DNA from 2 places in the Arthrobacter sp. PL16 genome. Region 1 is predicted to be linked to the other one. Evidence: predicted binding sites of a transcription regulator. Region 1 holds the regulator's gene; the other holds the start of a gene.
The links. Region 1 encodes HrcA, which represses chaperone genes, less so after heat shock. Its sites were predicted from a motif close to TTNGCACTCGNNNNNNNCGAGTGCNAA; they were not measured.
Positions count from the first base shown of each region.

Region 2: the regulator HrcA is predicted to act here: its motif matches at 5,954-5,980, upstream of RCH21_RS08330 (Hsp20/alpha crystallin family protein).

Region 1 is NZ_JAXCIC010000001.1:689,305-696,723, forward strand. Features, by position in the region: gene lepA (translation elongation factor 4) at 1-1,151, shown strand, start outside; gene hemW (radical SAM family heme chaperone HemW) at 1,179-2,408, shown strand; gene RCH21_RS03175 (DUF4870 domain-containing protein) at 2,516-2,932, opposite strand; gene RCH21_RS03180 (DUF3097 family protein) at 3,012-3,863, opposite strand; gene hrcA (heat-inducible transcriptional repressor HrcA) at 4,041-5,054, shown strand; gene dnaJ (molecular chaperone DnaJ) at 5,130-6,260, shown strand; gene RCH21_RS03195 (16S rRNA (uracil(1498)-N(3))-methyltransferase) at 6,263-7,030, shown strand; gene RCH21_RS03200 (GerMN domain-containing protein) at 7,042-7,419, opposite strand, start outside.
Region 2 is NZ_JAXCIC010000003.1:234,331-241,749, reverse strand. Features, by position in the region: gene RCH21_RS08365 (tripartite tricarboxylate transporter permease) at 1-997, shown strand, start outside; gene RCH21_RS08360 (universal stress protein) at 994-1,404, shown strand; gene RCH21_RS08355 (Dps family protein) at 1,667-2,161, opposite strand; gene RCH21_RS08350 (SRPBCC family protein) at 2,378-2,914, shown strand; gene pstS (phosphate ABC transporter substrate-binding protein PstS) at 2,969-4,075, opposite strand; gene RCH21_RS08340 (hypothetical protein) at 4,154-4,369, opposite strand; gene RCH21_RS08335 (SDR family oxidoreductase) at 4,473-5,270, opposite strand; gene RCH21_RS08330 (Hsp20/alpha crystallin family protein) at 5,405-5,866, opposite strand; tRNA gene RCH21_RS08325 (tRNA-Val) at 6,081-6,154, opposite strand; gene RCH21_RS08320 (DUF2630 family protein) at 6,332-6,583, shown strand; gene RCH21_RS08315 (haloacid dehalogenase type II) at 6,583-7,314, shown strand; gene nhaA (Na+/H+ antiporter NhaA) at 7,384-7,419, shown strand, end outside.

The DNA.
Region 1 (7,419 bases):
AGCGCATCCAGATGATGTCCACCCGGGCGAGCCACGAACTGCTCGAGATCGGCGTCAGTTCGCCCGAGCCGAAGCCGTCCAAGGGCCTTGGGGTAGGCGAGGTCGGTTACCTCATCACGGGTGTGAAGGACGTCCGCCAGTCCAAGGTCGGTGACACCGTCACGAACCTGGCCAAGCCGGCTGCCACCTCCCTGGGCGGGTACCAGGATCCGAAACCCATGGTCTTCTCGGGTCTCTATCCGCTCGACGGCACCGACTACCCGGTGCTGCGTGACGCCCTGGACAAGTTCACCCTGAACGACGCCGCCCTCGTGTACGAGCCCGAGACGTCGGCGGCGCTGGGATTCGGCTTCCGTGTCGGCTTCCTCGGCCTGCTGCACCTCGAGATCACCCGCGAGCGGCTGGAGCGCGAGTACAACCTCGACCTCATCTCAACGGCACCGAACGTGGAGTACGAGGTGACCCTCGAGGACAAGCGCGCCCTGAAGGTCACCAATCCCAGCGAATACCCCGTCGGCAAGATCGCCGAGGTACGCGAACCCATGGTGTCCGCGACGATCCTCGCGCCGTCGGAGTTCATCGGCGCCATCATGGAGCTGTGCCAGCAGCGCCGGGGCGTCCTCGGGGGCATGGATTACCTGTCCGAGGAGCGGGTCGAAATCAGGTACCGGCTCCCGCTCGCGGAGATCGTCTTCGATTTCTTCGATCTGTTGAAGTCGAAGACCCGCGGATACGGGTCGCTCGACTGGAAGGCGGACGGTGACCAGGTCGCCGATCTCGTGAAGGTGGACATCCTGCTGCAGGGCGAGCAGGTGGACGCTTTCAGCGCCATCACCCACCGTGACAAGGCCTACGCCTATGGCGTCATGATGACGGGCAAGCTCCGTGAGCTGATTCCGCGCCAGCAGTTCGAGGTGCCGATCCAGGCCGCCATCGGGGCGCGCATCATCGCCCGCGAGAGCATTCGGGCGATCCGCAAGGACGTCCTCGCCAAGTGCTACGGCGGCGACATCACGCGTAAGCGCAAGCTGCTCGAGAAGCAGAAGGAGGGCAAGAAGCGCATGAAGATGGTCGGACGCGTGGAAGTGCCCCAGGAAGCCTTCATCGCGGCTCTGTCGTCGGACGAGTCGAAGGACAAATCCAAGAAGTGACGCCGAACAGTTCCAAGGAGGCGGGTCGTGCCTAGCGCCCTCCCGCTCGGCCTGCCAGCACCCGAGGACGGGGTGCTGCCGCCGGAGTCCGCACGCGGCGCCGCAGCGCGGGACTTCGGTCTCTACGTCCACATCCCGTTCTGCGCAGTCCGCTGCGGTTACTGCGATTTCAACACCTATACGGCTACGGAGTTGGGTGGCGGCGCATCACAGGACGCCTATGCCGGCTCGGTGCTTGCCGAGCTGGAGCTCGGTGAACGCGCACTCGAGGCATCGGGCGTCCCCGCCCGGCCGCTGTCCACGGTCTTCTTCGGCGGTGGCACGCCGACCCTCCTTCCGGCCGAGGATCTCGCAGCGATCCTCCGGTCCGCCCGGAACCGCTGGGGGCTCGCGCCGGACGCAGAGGTGACGACGGAAGCAAATCCTGACTCCGTCACACCGGACTCGCTCAAGGTCCTGCGCGACGCCGGCTTCACCCGCGTCTCCTTCGGTATGCAGTCGACAGTGCCGCATGTGTTGGCCGTGCTCGACCGGACGCACGCGCCCGAACGCGTGCCGCAGGCGGTGCAATGGGCCCGGGAGGCAGGGCTGAGGGTGAGCCTCGACCTCATCTATGGCACCCCTGGTGAGTCGCTCGAGGACTGGCGGACGTCGCTGTCCACGGCACTGTCCTACGGTCCCGACCACATCTCCGCGTATGCCCTGATCATCGAGGAGGGGACGCGGCTTGCCTCGCGCATCCGCCGTGGACAGGTCCCGCCCATCGACGACGACGACCACGCGGACAAGTACGCCCTCGCCGAGGAGATGCTCACGGCCGGAGGCCTGCACTGGTACGAGGTGAGCAACTGGGCGAGGACGCCCGACGACGAGTGCCGTCACAACCTCGCTTACTGGCGTGGCAGTGACTGGTGGGGTGCCGGCCCGGGGGCGCACTCCCATGTGGGTGGTACCCGCTGGTGGAACGTCAAGCACCCACGCGCCTACGCCGACGCTCTGGGCGACGGCAGATCACCTGCCGCGGGGCGGGAGGTCCTGTCCGCCGGCGATCGCTACGTCGAGGACGTCATGCTTCGAGTCCGTCTGCGGGAGGGTTTGGGCACCGACACGCTGACGCCGTCGGGCAGGAAGGCCGTTGCCGGGCTCATCGCCGATGGCCTCGTAGAGCCTGCTGCCGCTTTCGCGGGCCGCGTGATCCTGACCTTCACGGGCCGCCTGTTGGCCGACGCCGTCGTGCGCCGGCTCCTGCCCGACTGACGGACAGGATCCCGCACGCGTGCCTGACGGACAGGACCTGTCGCAGGGATAGGAGAGCGCTTTGCCACCGCCGATATCAGGCCGGCCGGTCGACGGCCTGACGCGGCCTAGCGGATCAGGCGCAGGTTCAGGGCGTAGCGGTAGGGCCGCCCGCGGTTTACCTGGATCCCTGCGTTCACCGAGAGGATCGTGATCGTGACCCAGATCAGCGCATTGAGAACGGCGAAGATGCCGCCGATCTCCGGTACGAGTGAGAGCAACCAGGCTACGAGGGCGAGGATCGTCGGCGGGAGCGTGAAGTTCAGCGCTTCCTTCGACTCCTGCGCCGTGAACGGGCCGCGGTCCTTGAAGATGAGGAAGATCAGCAGGGACGGGATGAAGCCCAGGATCCCGCCGAAGTGCGCCAGGGTGGCGAACTGGCGATCCTCGGACGCCGTGAGGGGGAGGGCGTTGGCCGGCGTGCCCTCGAACGCGGGTCGGGACTCGCCCCGTCCGTGGTGCTGGTGGTCGGCGGTATTGGACAACGGTATTCCTTTGCTGGCTGGCGGAACTCCTCCGCCGTGACTGTGCTTCAAGGATACGTGGTGGCTCGACTGCAAAGCCTCAGGCTGCGCCAGGCGGAGCAGTCAGGAAATCGATGACCTCTTCGACGCGACCGAGCAGGGACGGCTCGAGATCCGAGTAGGTGCTCACGCTCGAGAGGATGCGCTTCCACCCGTGCGCGACGGCGGCCTGGTTGTGGTGGGGCCAGCCGAGCCCGGCCAGGATGCCCGTCTTCCAATCCTGGTTGCGCGGCACGACGGGCCAGGCGTCGAGGCCGAGGGCGCCCGGCTTCACTGCTTGCCACACGTCCACGTAGGGATGTCCGACGATGAGGACATGATTCCGCGCACCCGGCACGGTCATGGCCTTCTGCGCGATGCGCGTCTCCTTGGTCCCGGGCAGCAGGTGGTCGACGAGGATCCCGAGCCTCCTCGTGGGGCCGGGTGCGAAGGCGCGGACGGCCCCTTCGAGGTCGTCGACGCCGTGCAGCGGTTCGACGACGATCCCCTCGAGCCGTAGGTCGTCACCCCACACCTTCTCCACGAGTTCGGCGTCGTGCTGGCCCTCGACCCAGATCCTGCTCGCCCGGGCGGTCCTCGCGCGGGCTCCTTCCACCCGGACGCTGCCGGACGCCGTTCGCGTCGGGACGGCAACGGGCACCAGGACGGGGGCGACGACGTGGATGGGCCTGCCGTCGAGGAGGAAGCCGTAGCCGAGCCGGAAGCTGCGTTGCTTGCCCCTCCGGTCCTCGAGCACCATGACGTGCAGGCCCCCGGACTTCTCGACCCGAACGACCGCGCCGACGAAGCCACTCTGGACATCCTCGAGGACCATGTCCTTCTCGACAGGCACATCGGGCAGGTCCACCCGCTTCGGAGCCGAGATGTCCTGTGCTCCCCACCCGTAGTCCATCCCGAGCGCGTCCTTCCAACAGGGGCTCCGACGGTCTGCCGCGGCCCGGGTTGCCAATACTAACAATCGGTGGGGACGTACTAGACTTGGCACTTGGGTGTGTCGAGTGCTAACTGCTCGGAACCACCCGGACAGCCTGATCGTGAGGTAGGAACAAACCCGGAGGTGACTTGAGGAGTGAGTGAACCGCGACGCCTGGAGGTACTCCGGGCCATCGTCGAGGACTACGTCCATTCCCGGGAGCCCGTCGGCTCCAAGGCCCTTGTCGACCGTCACCACCTCGGGGTCTCCTCGGCAACGATCCGCAATGACATGGCCGTCCTCGAGGAGGAGGGCCTGATCGCCGCTCCGCATACGAGCTCAGGCCGCATCCCCACGGACAAGGGCTACCGGTTGTTCGTTGACCGCATCTCCGAGGTGAAGCCTCTCTCGGCGCCGGAGAAGAAGGCCATCCAGACCCTGCTCGAGGGGGCGGAGGACGTCGATGACGTCATGGACAGGACCGTTCGGCTGCTCGCGCAGCTAACCAATCAGGTCGCGGTCGTCCAGTTCCCCCGCTCGGGGGGTGCCTCGGTCCGGCATATCGAGTTCGTCCTGTTGGCACCGCAGCAGATCCTGATCGTGCTGATCGCCACGAACGGCACCGTGCAGCAGCGCATCGTGCGCACGCATCCCGACATCCAGGAGGGCGACCTCGCGGAGATCAAGCAGCGGATACTCTCCGCCGTGTCCGGGGTGAAGCTCTCTGCGCTCCCCGGCGAGCTCGGCGTTGCACTGTCCCAGCTTCCCCCCGCCCTCAGGGCCCACGGGGGTACGATCGTCAAGGCGCTGGAGCAGCTTGCCGGCCTGGGCCGCGAGGACCGTATCCTGTTGGCGGGAACAGCCAACCTCGCGCGGTCCACCGGCGATTTTCCGCTCAGTATCGGCCCGATCCTCGAGGCACTGGAGGAGCAGGTCGTCATGCTTCGGCTCCTCTCCGAGATGGAGTACGACGCCCGTGGTATCTCGGTCAGGATCGGAAGCGAGAATCCCTACGGTGGCCTGTCCGGGGCTTCCGTGGTGGCGACGGGTTACGGACCGGACGCCGGTGCGAAGCTCGGCATCCTCGGTCCCACCCGGATGGACTACCCGACGACGATGGCCGCCGTGCGCGCCGTCGCCCGCTATCTCTCGAGGATCCTCGAGGAGTAGCGGCGTCCCCGCATCTCCGCCGGTTTCGCCGGCGAGCAGACGACAGAAGTTTCCAACAGGAAGTGATGTGCAGGAGTGAGTAATCACTATGAGGTCCTCGGTGTGGCGCAGGGCGCGACCGGGGAGGAAATCAAGAAGGCGTACCGCAAGCTCGCCCGCAAGCTCCACCCGGACGTGAACTCCGGAGACGACGCAGCCGAGGAGTTCAAGCTCGTCACGCGCGCCTACGAGGTGTTGTCCGACCCGCAGAAGCGCCGGGTCTACGACACCACGGGCAACGAGAACGGGACGGACACGGGATACGGTTCCGGCTACTCGGGCTCGGGCTTCGCCTTCCAGGACATCTTCGAGACGTTCTTCGGCGGCAGCGGCCAGCAGGGCGGTGCCCCATCCCGGACGCGCCGCGGCCAGGACGCGCTCATCAACGTCCGGATCGATCTCAAGGACGCCGTTTTCGGCACCAACAAGAAGATCGAGGTCGACACCGCCGAAGTGTGTCCCACATGTGACGGGTCCTGCTGCCAGCCCGGCACGTCGCCGCGCACCTGTGACATCTGCGGCGGCTCCGGCCAGGTGCAGCGTGCCGTGCGCTCCATCCTCGGCCAGGTCATGACCAGCGCTCCCTGTGGCACCTGCCAGGGCTACGGCACCGTGATCCCGAGCCCCTGCCACGAGTGCAGTGGCGAGGGCCGAATCCGCGCGCGCCGCACCCTCACGATCAAGGTCCCCGCCGGTGTCAGTACCGGTACCCGCATCCAGTTGGGCGGCCAGGGCGAAGCCGGCATAGCAGGAGGGCCGCAGGGTGACCTCTACATCGAGATCCGCGTCAACACCGACTCCACCTTCCTGCGCGATGGCGACGACCTGCACGTCACGCTGAGCGTGCCGATGACTGCCGCTGCACTCGGCACCTCCGTGCGCCTCGATACGTACGACGGCGATCAGGAACTGACCATCAGGCCGGGGACGCAGTCCGGCGAGATCCTGACGCTCCGGGGCCTCGGTGTCACGCACCTCCGCAACCAGGGCAGGGGAGACCTCCGCATCCACCTGAACGTGGAGACCCCGCGCAACGTCGATCACCAGCAGGAGGAGCTCCTGCGCAAGCTCGCCGAGCTTCGCGGCGAGGAATACACGGACGGCCAGCTGGCCAGCAGCGGGTCCGGCGTCTTCGCGCGGCTGCGGGAGCGACTCGGGAACCGCTGACGATGACGCGTCCCCTGTTCTTCGGGTCGGGCGAGGACGTCCGTGTGGCGCGTCCGGGCGGTGTCTTCGTTCTCGGCGGTGACGAGGGACGCCACGCGGCGACCGTGCGCCGGCTCTCCGTGGGAGAGCCGGTCGACGTCTCCGACGGCGCCGGTTACAGGCTCGGCGGGATCATCACCGCCGTGGGTACGGGAACGATCGAGCTGATGATCGAGACCGCGGGCCAGGACCCGGCCCCGCTGCACCGCCTCGTGCTCGTGCAGGCCCTGGCCAAGGGCGGCCGCGACGAGCAGGCCGTCGAGGCGGCCACCGAGCTCGGCGTCGACGCCGTCGTCCCGTGGCACGCCGAGCGGTGCATCGTTCGGTGGCGTGGGGACAAGGCGGAGAAGGGCCGGCAGAAGTGGGTATCGCTCGTGGCTGCCGCGTCCAAGCAGTCGCGCCGCTCGTTCGTGCCCGGGGTGCACCCCGTGATGGATACCACCAGGTTGGCTGCATGGGCTGCATCCGTCGATCGCGTCGTCGTCCTCCACGAGGATGCCGATGCCTCGCTCGCAGACCGGATTGACGCTCTCCGTGCCACCGGTGGCCTTGCCGCCGCGTCGTCGACCGCCGTCGTCGTCGGACCCGAGGGCGGCATCAGCGACGCGGAGCTGGAGAAGCTGCGCGCGGTCGGTGCCGAGTCGGCCCGCCTGGGGCCGCACGTTCTGCGGTCGTCCTCGGCCGGTCCGGCGGCCCTCGTCCTGCTGAACCACCTGCTGGGACGCTGGTAGCACCGCGGCCGCTAGCGGATGGTGATGGTCTTCGAGTCCTCGGCCGTGCCGCTGCCGGACGGCGTTGAAACGGTGATTGCGTACTGACCCGGGGGGAGTGTCACCGAGAAGGAGTAGGCGCCTGGCACACCGTCCTGCGGCGAGATGTCCACGGATCCGTCCCGGAAGAGGTTGGTGTCTCCGGCGGCCGAGCCGTCCACGCTCCGGTCGATGCGCCAGGCGAGCGAATCATCCGTAGCGGGGCCGACGCCGTGGATGGTCAGGCTCTCGGCGTCGTGCTCGACCCCCTCCTGGGGGTCTATCACCCACACGGGCGCGAGCGCCGACGGGTCCCGTGTCCATTCCCCGCCGAGATCGACGGCACCGAAAGCCCGGTAGTTCGCTGCCCC
Region 2 (7,419 bases), on a different contig from region 1:
CCTGCTCGCTACTGTCGGCAGGGACGGATTCACGGGTGAATCACGCTTCACGCTCGGTAGCCTGTCCCTCGCGGACGGACTCGACTTCGTGCCCATCGCCATGGGAATCTTCGGTCTCGGCGAGATCCTGTACAACCTGGAAGAGCGCCACAACAAGGTGCAGGCGCCCGCGAAGGTCGCCAACGTGTGGCCTTCACGCAAGGACCTCAAGCAAGCTTCCGGTGCCATCGGCCGCGGTTCCGTCCTGGGCTTCTTCCTCGGCATCCTCCCTGGCGGAGGCGCGACCCTGTCGTCGCTGGCCGCCTACGCCATGGAGAAGAAGCGCGCGAAGGACCCCTCCCGGTTCGGTCGAGGCGCGATCGAAGGGGTTGCAGGACCGGAAACCGCGAACAACGCGGCAGCAACTTCCTCGTTCATCCCACTGCTCACACTCGGCATCCCCGCCAATGCGACCATGGCCATCATCTTCGGCGCACTCCTGATCCAGGGTGTGACCCCGGGCCCGCAGCTCGTACAGAACGACCCCGAACTGTTCTGGGGCGTCGTGAACTCGATGTACATCGGCAACATCCTGCTCCTGATCATGAGCATCCCCCTCGTCGGGATCTTCGTACGGATCCTCCGCGTTCGCCCTGCGATCCTCGCCCCGGTGACAGTGCTCATCACCCTGATCGGCGTCTACACGATCAACAACAGCGTCTTCGACATCTGGCTGGTCATCTTCTTCGGAATCATCGGCTACCTCATGAAGAAGTTCGGGTTCGAACCCGGCCCCCTCGTCCTCGCCTTCGTCCTCGGAGCGCTGCTCGAGGAAAGCCTCCGCCGCTCGCTCCTGCTCTTCGGCGGCGATGCGACACAATTCGCCGGCCGGCCCATCACCGCCGTGCTCCTCTTCGTGTTCATCGTCGTCATCATCCTGCCCTTCATCCAGAAGGCTCTGAAGCAGCGCACGACCAGGAACTCGACCGTCACCAACGACCACAAGGAATCAGTATGAGCATCCTCATCGGCTACGTCCCGACACCCGAAGGGGAAGCGGCCCTCGAGGCGGGCCTCAAAGAGGCTCGGCTGCGCGACACGAACGTCGTCATCCTCAACTCACCCCGCAAAGGTGCCCCCGTGGACGCCGCCCTCATCCCCGAGGAACAGGTCACGGAGCTCATCAGGCGGGCCAGGGCTCTCGGAGTCGATGCCGTCGTCCGACAGCCAGGACACGACAACGACCTCACCGAAGAATTCATCGACCTGGCCGAGGAAGTGGACGCATCGCTCATCGTCATCGGGCTACGGAAGCGCAGCCAGGTCGGCAAGTTCATTCTCGGCAGCCACGCCCAACGCATCCTGCTGCAGGTCGACCGACCCGTCCTCGCCGTCAAGGCGAGTGACGAATTCAGCTCCCGCTGAGGATTCGTGCCGGCGATAGCCGGCACGTCACAGTTCCGGGGCCATCCTGAAAACCGTAGCGCGGCAGGGTGGCCCCGGTCACGTTCCAGCCTTCTTCCCTCGTCCTTCAACAGGCAGACAGCGGTGAAGAGCGTGAACTCGTGAGGAACTCCTCGACACCGTCGGTGTCGAGGAGTTCTGGCGGTGGTCTACAGGAGGCCGCCTGGACGCAGGAAGGGGGCGCCGATGGGCGCCCCCTTCCCGGCTGGACGGGTACTGCGAGTCAGACCGTCGCGTGATCCGTGCCGGCCGGCGTGACGACCTCGGCGGTCGGCTCCATGTTCTCGGCATCGACCATCCATGCGTACTGCTCGAGCTTGGCGATGAATCCGTGCAGGAGGTCCGCGGTGGTGGGGTCCTCCTCGTCGATCTGGTCATGCACATCGCGCATGGTCTTCACCGAGGCATTGAGCATGCGGACCACGAGGCCCACGGTGTCCTTCGTCGAGACGAGACCGGCCGGGAACGGGTCGATCTTCGTGCCCTCGGCGACGGCAACGCTGCGGCCGTCGGGAACGGCGTGCAGTGCCCGCATGCGCTCCGCCATCTCGTCCGCGAAGAGGCGTGCGTCGTCGATGATTTCGTCCAACTGCAGGTGGAGGTCGCGGAAGTTCTTGCCGACTACATTCCAGTGCGCCTGCTTGCCCTGCAGGTGCAGTTCGATGAGGTCGACCAGGACGGCCTGCATGTTGTCCGTGAGGGTGGGTGAAGCCTTCATGAATCCTCCAGTGCTAGAGAAATTTCCTTCACCCGGCAGGGCGCGAACGCGCCGTTCAACGCCGGGTGGACTCCTTTCACCCTAGCCTTGGGCGTTGGCCAAATCCAACCGATCTGCATACGCTAAGGGAACTTACGGTTTTGCCGTGCCGGATGTCCCGAAAGGGAGTATGGGCGGTGCCGACATCCCTACGAAGGAGGAACCGTCTTGGCTTCAGTGCAGGAATCTATCGACGTAGCAGTACCGGTCAGCACGGCCTACAACCAGTGGACCCAGTTCGAGAGCTTCCCCCAGTTCATGGGCGGCGTGGACTCGATCACGCAGACCTCGGACACCCACACCCACTGGGTGACGAGCATCGGCGGCGTGAAGCGCGAGTTCGACGCCGAGATCACCGAGCAGCACCCCGATGAGCGTGTCGCCTGGAAGAGCACGGATGGCGAATCGCATGCCGGAGTAGTCACGTTCCACCGCCTCGACGAGAACACCACGCGCCTCATGGTGCAGATCGACTGGCACCCGGAGACCTTCATCGAGAAGGTCGGTGCCGTCGTCAATGCCGACACCACTCAGGTGAAGGGAGACCTCAAGAGGTTCAAGGCGTTCATCGAGAAGAGCGGCGGAGAGACCGGCGCCTGGCGCGGGAATGTCGACGCGCCGCCGACCGGCGGTTCGGACGCCACTCCGGCGAACAGCACCCTGCCGGACACGTCCACGAACGATCCGGACTCGGGCGGGCCGCGCGTCGGCTGACACAGGGGAAGCAGGCAGGCGGATCCCGTCGGGGCTTCGCCTGCGATCCCTTGACTAGGGGATGTCGCCGACTTCGATCGAGGCGAGGGCGTCGGTGGCCTGCTGGGACAGCTCCTCGGAGATGGGAGAGCTCTTCGCGGCTTCGGCGGCTTCCGCCTGGCCGTCGGCGCTGACCGCGTAGGTACCGAAGGCGCGGACGACGGCGGCCGTGGCCTCGTTCTCGTACCGTGCGCAGTACACGTGGTAGGACACCAGGACGAGCGGGTAGACGCGTGCGTCGTCAGTCGTGCGGTCGAGGTCCAGCGCTATGTCGTAGTCCTGGCGTCCTTCCACGCGCGTGGCGAGGTCGACAGCAGCCGCAGCCGCGTCCGAACTGACCGGAACGTAGGCCTCGCCGACTTTCAGGGCTACGCGGCCGAGGGGGTCGCCGACGGCGGAGTCGTCCGCATAGGTCACGGCACCCACCGTGCTCGCAACCGTACTGACCACGCCGGCGTTTCCCTTGGCGTTCTCGTTCTCCAGCTCCGCGGGCCAGGTGCCGTCTGCCTCCTCGGTCCAGACCTCGGGCACGACGGCATGCAGGTAGTCGGTGAAGTTCTCCGTTGTCCCGGAGTCGTCGGACCGGCTGACGGCCGAGATCGGCAGGGCCGGGAGATCGACGTCGTTCTGGGCCGCGATCACGGGATCGTTCCACGTGGTGATCTCGCCACGGAAGATGCGCGCGACCGTTGCGGCATCGAGCTTCAGTTCCGTGATGCCGGGCAGGTTGAAGGCGACGCTGATCGGGGAGACGTAGGCGGGGATGTTGAACGCGCCGCCCGGCCCGCACGCGTCCGTCGACTCGGCGAGCTCCTCATCGCTGAGGTAGGCATCCGAGCCGGCGAACCCGACGGCGCCCGCGAGCAGGGCACCGCGTCCGGCTCCCGAGCCGTCGGGGGAGTACTGCACCTGTGCCCGCGGGTACAGGGTCGCGAAGCCGGAGCGCCAGGCATCCATGGCCGGTCCCTGCGCGGAGGACCCGGCGGCGGTGACGGCACCCTGCAGGCTCGTGTCCCCACGCTGCGCTGCTGCTTCCTGCTCATCGCCCAACGGATAGTCGGAGCCGCACGCGGTCAGCACGACGACGGCGAGGGACAGGGACAGGGTGGCTCGGATTCTCACCGGAGCAACGTTACAGGTGGCTAATCGGTGAACCCAAGGTGAACAGCGGGTGGACGGGCCGCTCGGGTGAGGGTCGGGTCAGCCCCGACGAAGGCGGTACCCATCCGCCCGGTGTACGAGCCGTCGGCCGGCACCGTCCCTCAGCTGGATCCACACCACAGAGGCGTCGTCGGTCCTCATGTCCAGGACGCCGTGGAGCTGGGTCCCGGCCGGATGCTGGAGGGTGACGTGCTCGCCGCACAGGAAGCCGGACCAGTCCTGGACATCGGGATCGTCGGAGGGGGAGGTGTCCACGGTGGGCCTTTCGAGAGGTTCAGGAGACTCCCACGCTAGCCAGGGCCCCTGAACACCGGATGAACGCGCGCTGAAGGTTGCCACACGCGCTCATCGGTCCGGGTCAGAGCGTGCGCCATTCCCCGCTGGTGAGGTGGGAGCCGGCCTGTGGACCCATGAGCAGCATGCCGCCGTCCACCACGAAGGAGGCGCCGTTGACGTAGCTGGAGGCGCCGGAGGCGAGGAAGACGACGACGTCGGCGATCTCCTCCGGCGCACCGGGCCGGCCCAGGGGGATACCCGGGCGGTCCATGGTGTGGGGATCCTGTTCCTCGGAATCGTTCATCGGGGTATTAATCTCACCGGGCAGGACAGCGTTGGCGGTGATGCCGCGGTCGGCGAGTTCCAGTGCGATGGTCCTGATGAGACCGCCGAGCCCGTGCTTGGAGGCGTCGTAGGCGGCCGATCCCACGCGCGGCTGCTCCTGGTGCACGCTGGTGACCGCGATGATGCGCCCGCCCCTGCCGCCGTCGATCATGTGCCGCGCCGCACGCTGGAGGCAGACGAAGGCCCCGTCCAGGTTGGCGCCCATGGTGCCTCGCCAGGTATCCCAGTCCGTCTCCATGAACATGGTGCCGCCGTTGACGCCGGCATTGTTCACGAAGACGTCGAGGCCGCCGAGCTCCTTCGCCAGTTGGTCGACGACGTCACCGCAGGCAGGGGCATCGGTGGTGTCGAGCTGTGCGACGGCGGCCTTGACACCCTTCTCCCGGACGAGGCGCGCGGTTTCCTCGGCGCCCTCCTGATCCGAATGCCAGGTGATGCCGACGTCGCATCCCGCAGCTGCGAGGGCTATGGCGGTGGCCCGGCCGATGCCGGAGTCGGAGCCGGTGACGATTGCTTTGCTCGGTGTGAAGTCCATACGGCCATCCTTCGTGCCGGGGGCAGTACCGGGCAAGGGAAATCTGGACTACGAAACCGGGCCGGTCGTAACGGGTGCTGTGGCGTTAAATGAAGTACCCCCGGGCGCGGGCCCGGGGGTACTTCAGGGAAGGATCACGCCTCCACGGCGCCCTGTCCTTCGGAGCCGGACTGGACCGCCGTCGACTCGACCGGAGTGGAGGACTCCCCGCTCACGATCTCGATCTTGCGGGGCTTTGCACGCTGGCTGACGGGGATGGTCACACTGAGCACCCCGTTCTCGTAGCGGGCCGCGATTCCCTCGGTGTCGACACCCTGACCGAGGTTCAGCTGCCGCAGAAACGAGCCGCTCTCGCGCTCGCGGGTCAGCCATTTGACTCCCTCGGCGCCGCGCAGGGTGCGTTCCGCGCGGATCGTCAGGAGCTGACCATCGACATCGATGTCGACCGACCCGGGATCGATACCCGGAAGGTCGGCGGAGAGGATGTAGTGGTCCTTGTCGCGGTACAGGTCCATCGGCATGACACGGAGCCCGGGACGGTTCTCCAGCAGGGCGCCGGCAACGCGGTCGAGCTCGCGGAACGGATCAAACTTCATGGCCACTGGAAACAACTCCTTCGCATGTGCCACCGGCAGGTGGTGTATTGATCAGGTTGAGCGTCCTTCGCTCAACTACGAAAAATGTTAGCACTCGACCTCGTTGAGTGCTAACCCCTTTCTGTTCGCCCAGAACGAACATTCCTGACATGGAAAAGGCCCGTATCGACTTACCGATACAGGCCTTTCCTTCGCTGTCACCAGCCGATCCTCGTGCCTGCGCGGGGCCTCGATCCCCGGGCCTTCCGCGTGTGAAGCGGGTGCTCTACCAGACTGAGCTACACAGGCAATTGGTTCTCACATAGCTTAGGGCATCCCGGCGGCGCGCCAAATTCCCCTGGCCCGTCAAAGGTGGGATCACCGTCGCTGGTCTTCACTCCGCAGCCTCAGTAGCCTGAAGGAAAGCCGCCTGAGTATCTTGCAGCCACTCCGCTCATGCCGGCACGACGACGAAGGGAACGCATCATGGACGACCAGGAAATCCTGCAGCGCATCCAGGCACTCGTGCAGGAAGAACACGAGCTCCGCGACCAGCCCCAGGACGCCGGCGACGGCGAGGCCCACCAGGAGCACGCCGCGCGACTCAGGAAGGTCCAGGAAGACCTCGACCAGAGCTGGGACCTCCTCCGCCAGCGTCGCGCGAAGGCCGACGCGGGTGAGAACCCCGCCGACGCCGATGCACGGCCGATCAGCCAGGTTGAGGGGTACCGCCAGTAATGACGCTGCCGCTGGTGCTGTTCGATGTCAACGAGACCCTCTCGGACATGGGCCGCATGACCCAGCACTTCGAGGAGATCGGGGCTCCTCCGCAGCTCGCCGGGCTGTGGTTCGCCTCCGTGCTCCGGGATGGTTTCGCGCTGACCGCGGCCGGGCAGAACCCCTCCTTCCGTGATATCGCCGCGGGTGCATTGAGGGTGGTCCTGGCCGACCAGGTGCTGAACAGGGACGGCGATGCGGCCGCGGAGCACGTGCTCACGGCGCTGCAGAACCTCCCGGCACACCCCGACGTGCACGACGGCGTCCATGACCTGTCCGGTGCTGGTTTCGACATCGCTGCGCTGACCAACGGTGCAGCGACGACGGCAGTGGGCCTCCTCGAGCGCACCGGTCTCCGCAGTTCCTTCACCGCGGTCCTCTCGGTGGAGGATGCCCCGCGATGGAAGCCCTCCCCGGAGGCGTACGCCTATGCCCTGTCCGCACTGGGCCGGGAAGCGGGCGATGTCGTGCTCGTCGCCGTCCACCCGTGGGACATCGACGGGGCCGCACGGGCCGGGCTCCGTACGGCCTGGCTGAACCGGAGCGGTGTGCCCTACCCTCCCGTCATGATGCGCCCCGATCACGAGGTGTCGACGATCGCCGGCCTGCCGGGCGTCCTGTTGGGGGAGAGCGCAGCTCGTCAGCTCCCTGATCCAGGTCCCGGGGAGACGGACCGAGGCCCTGCACGCTAGGCTGGGAGTTCTGGTGAGCCGGGAAGTCTGGTCGGCGCTCCCATGAGCGTGCCCGATAGAAGGACCCCGATGAACACCCAGCCATCATCCCCGCAGCCCCCGTCA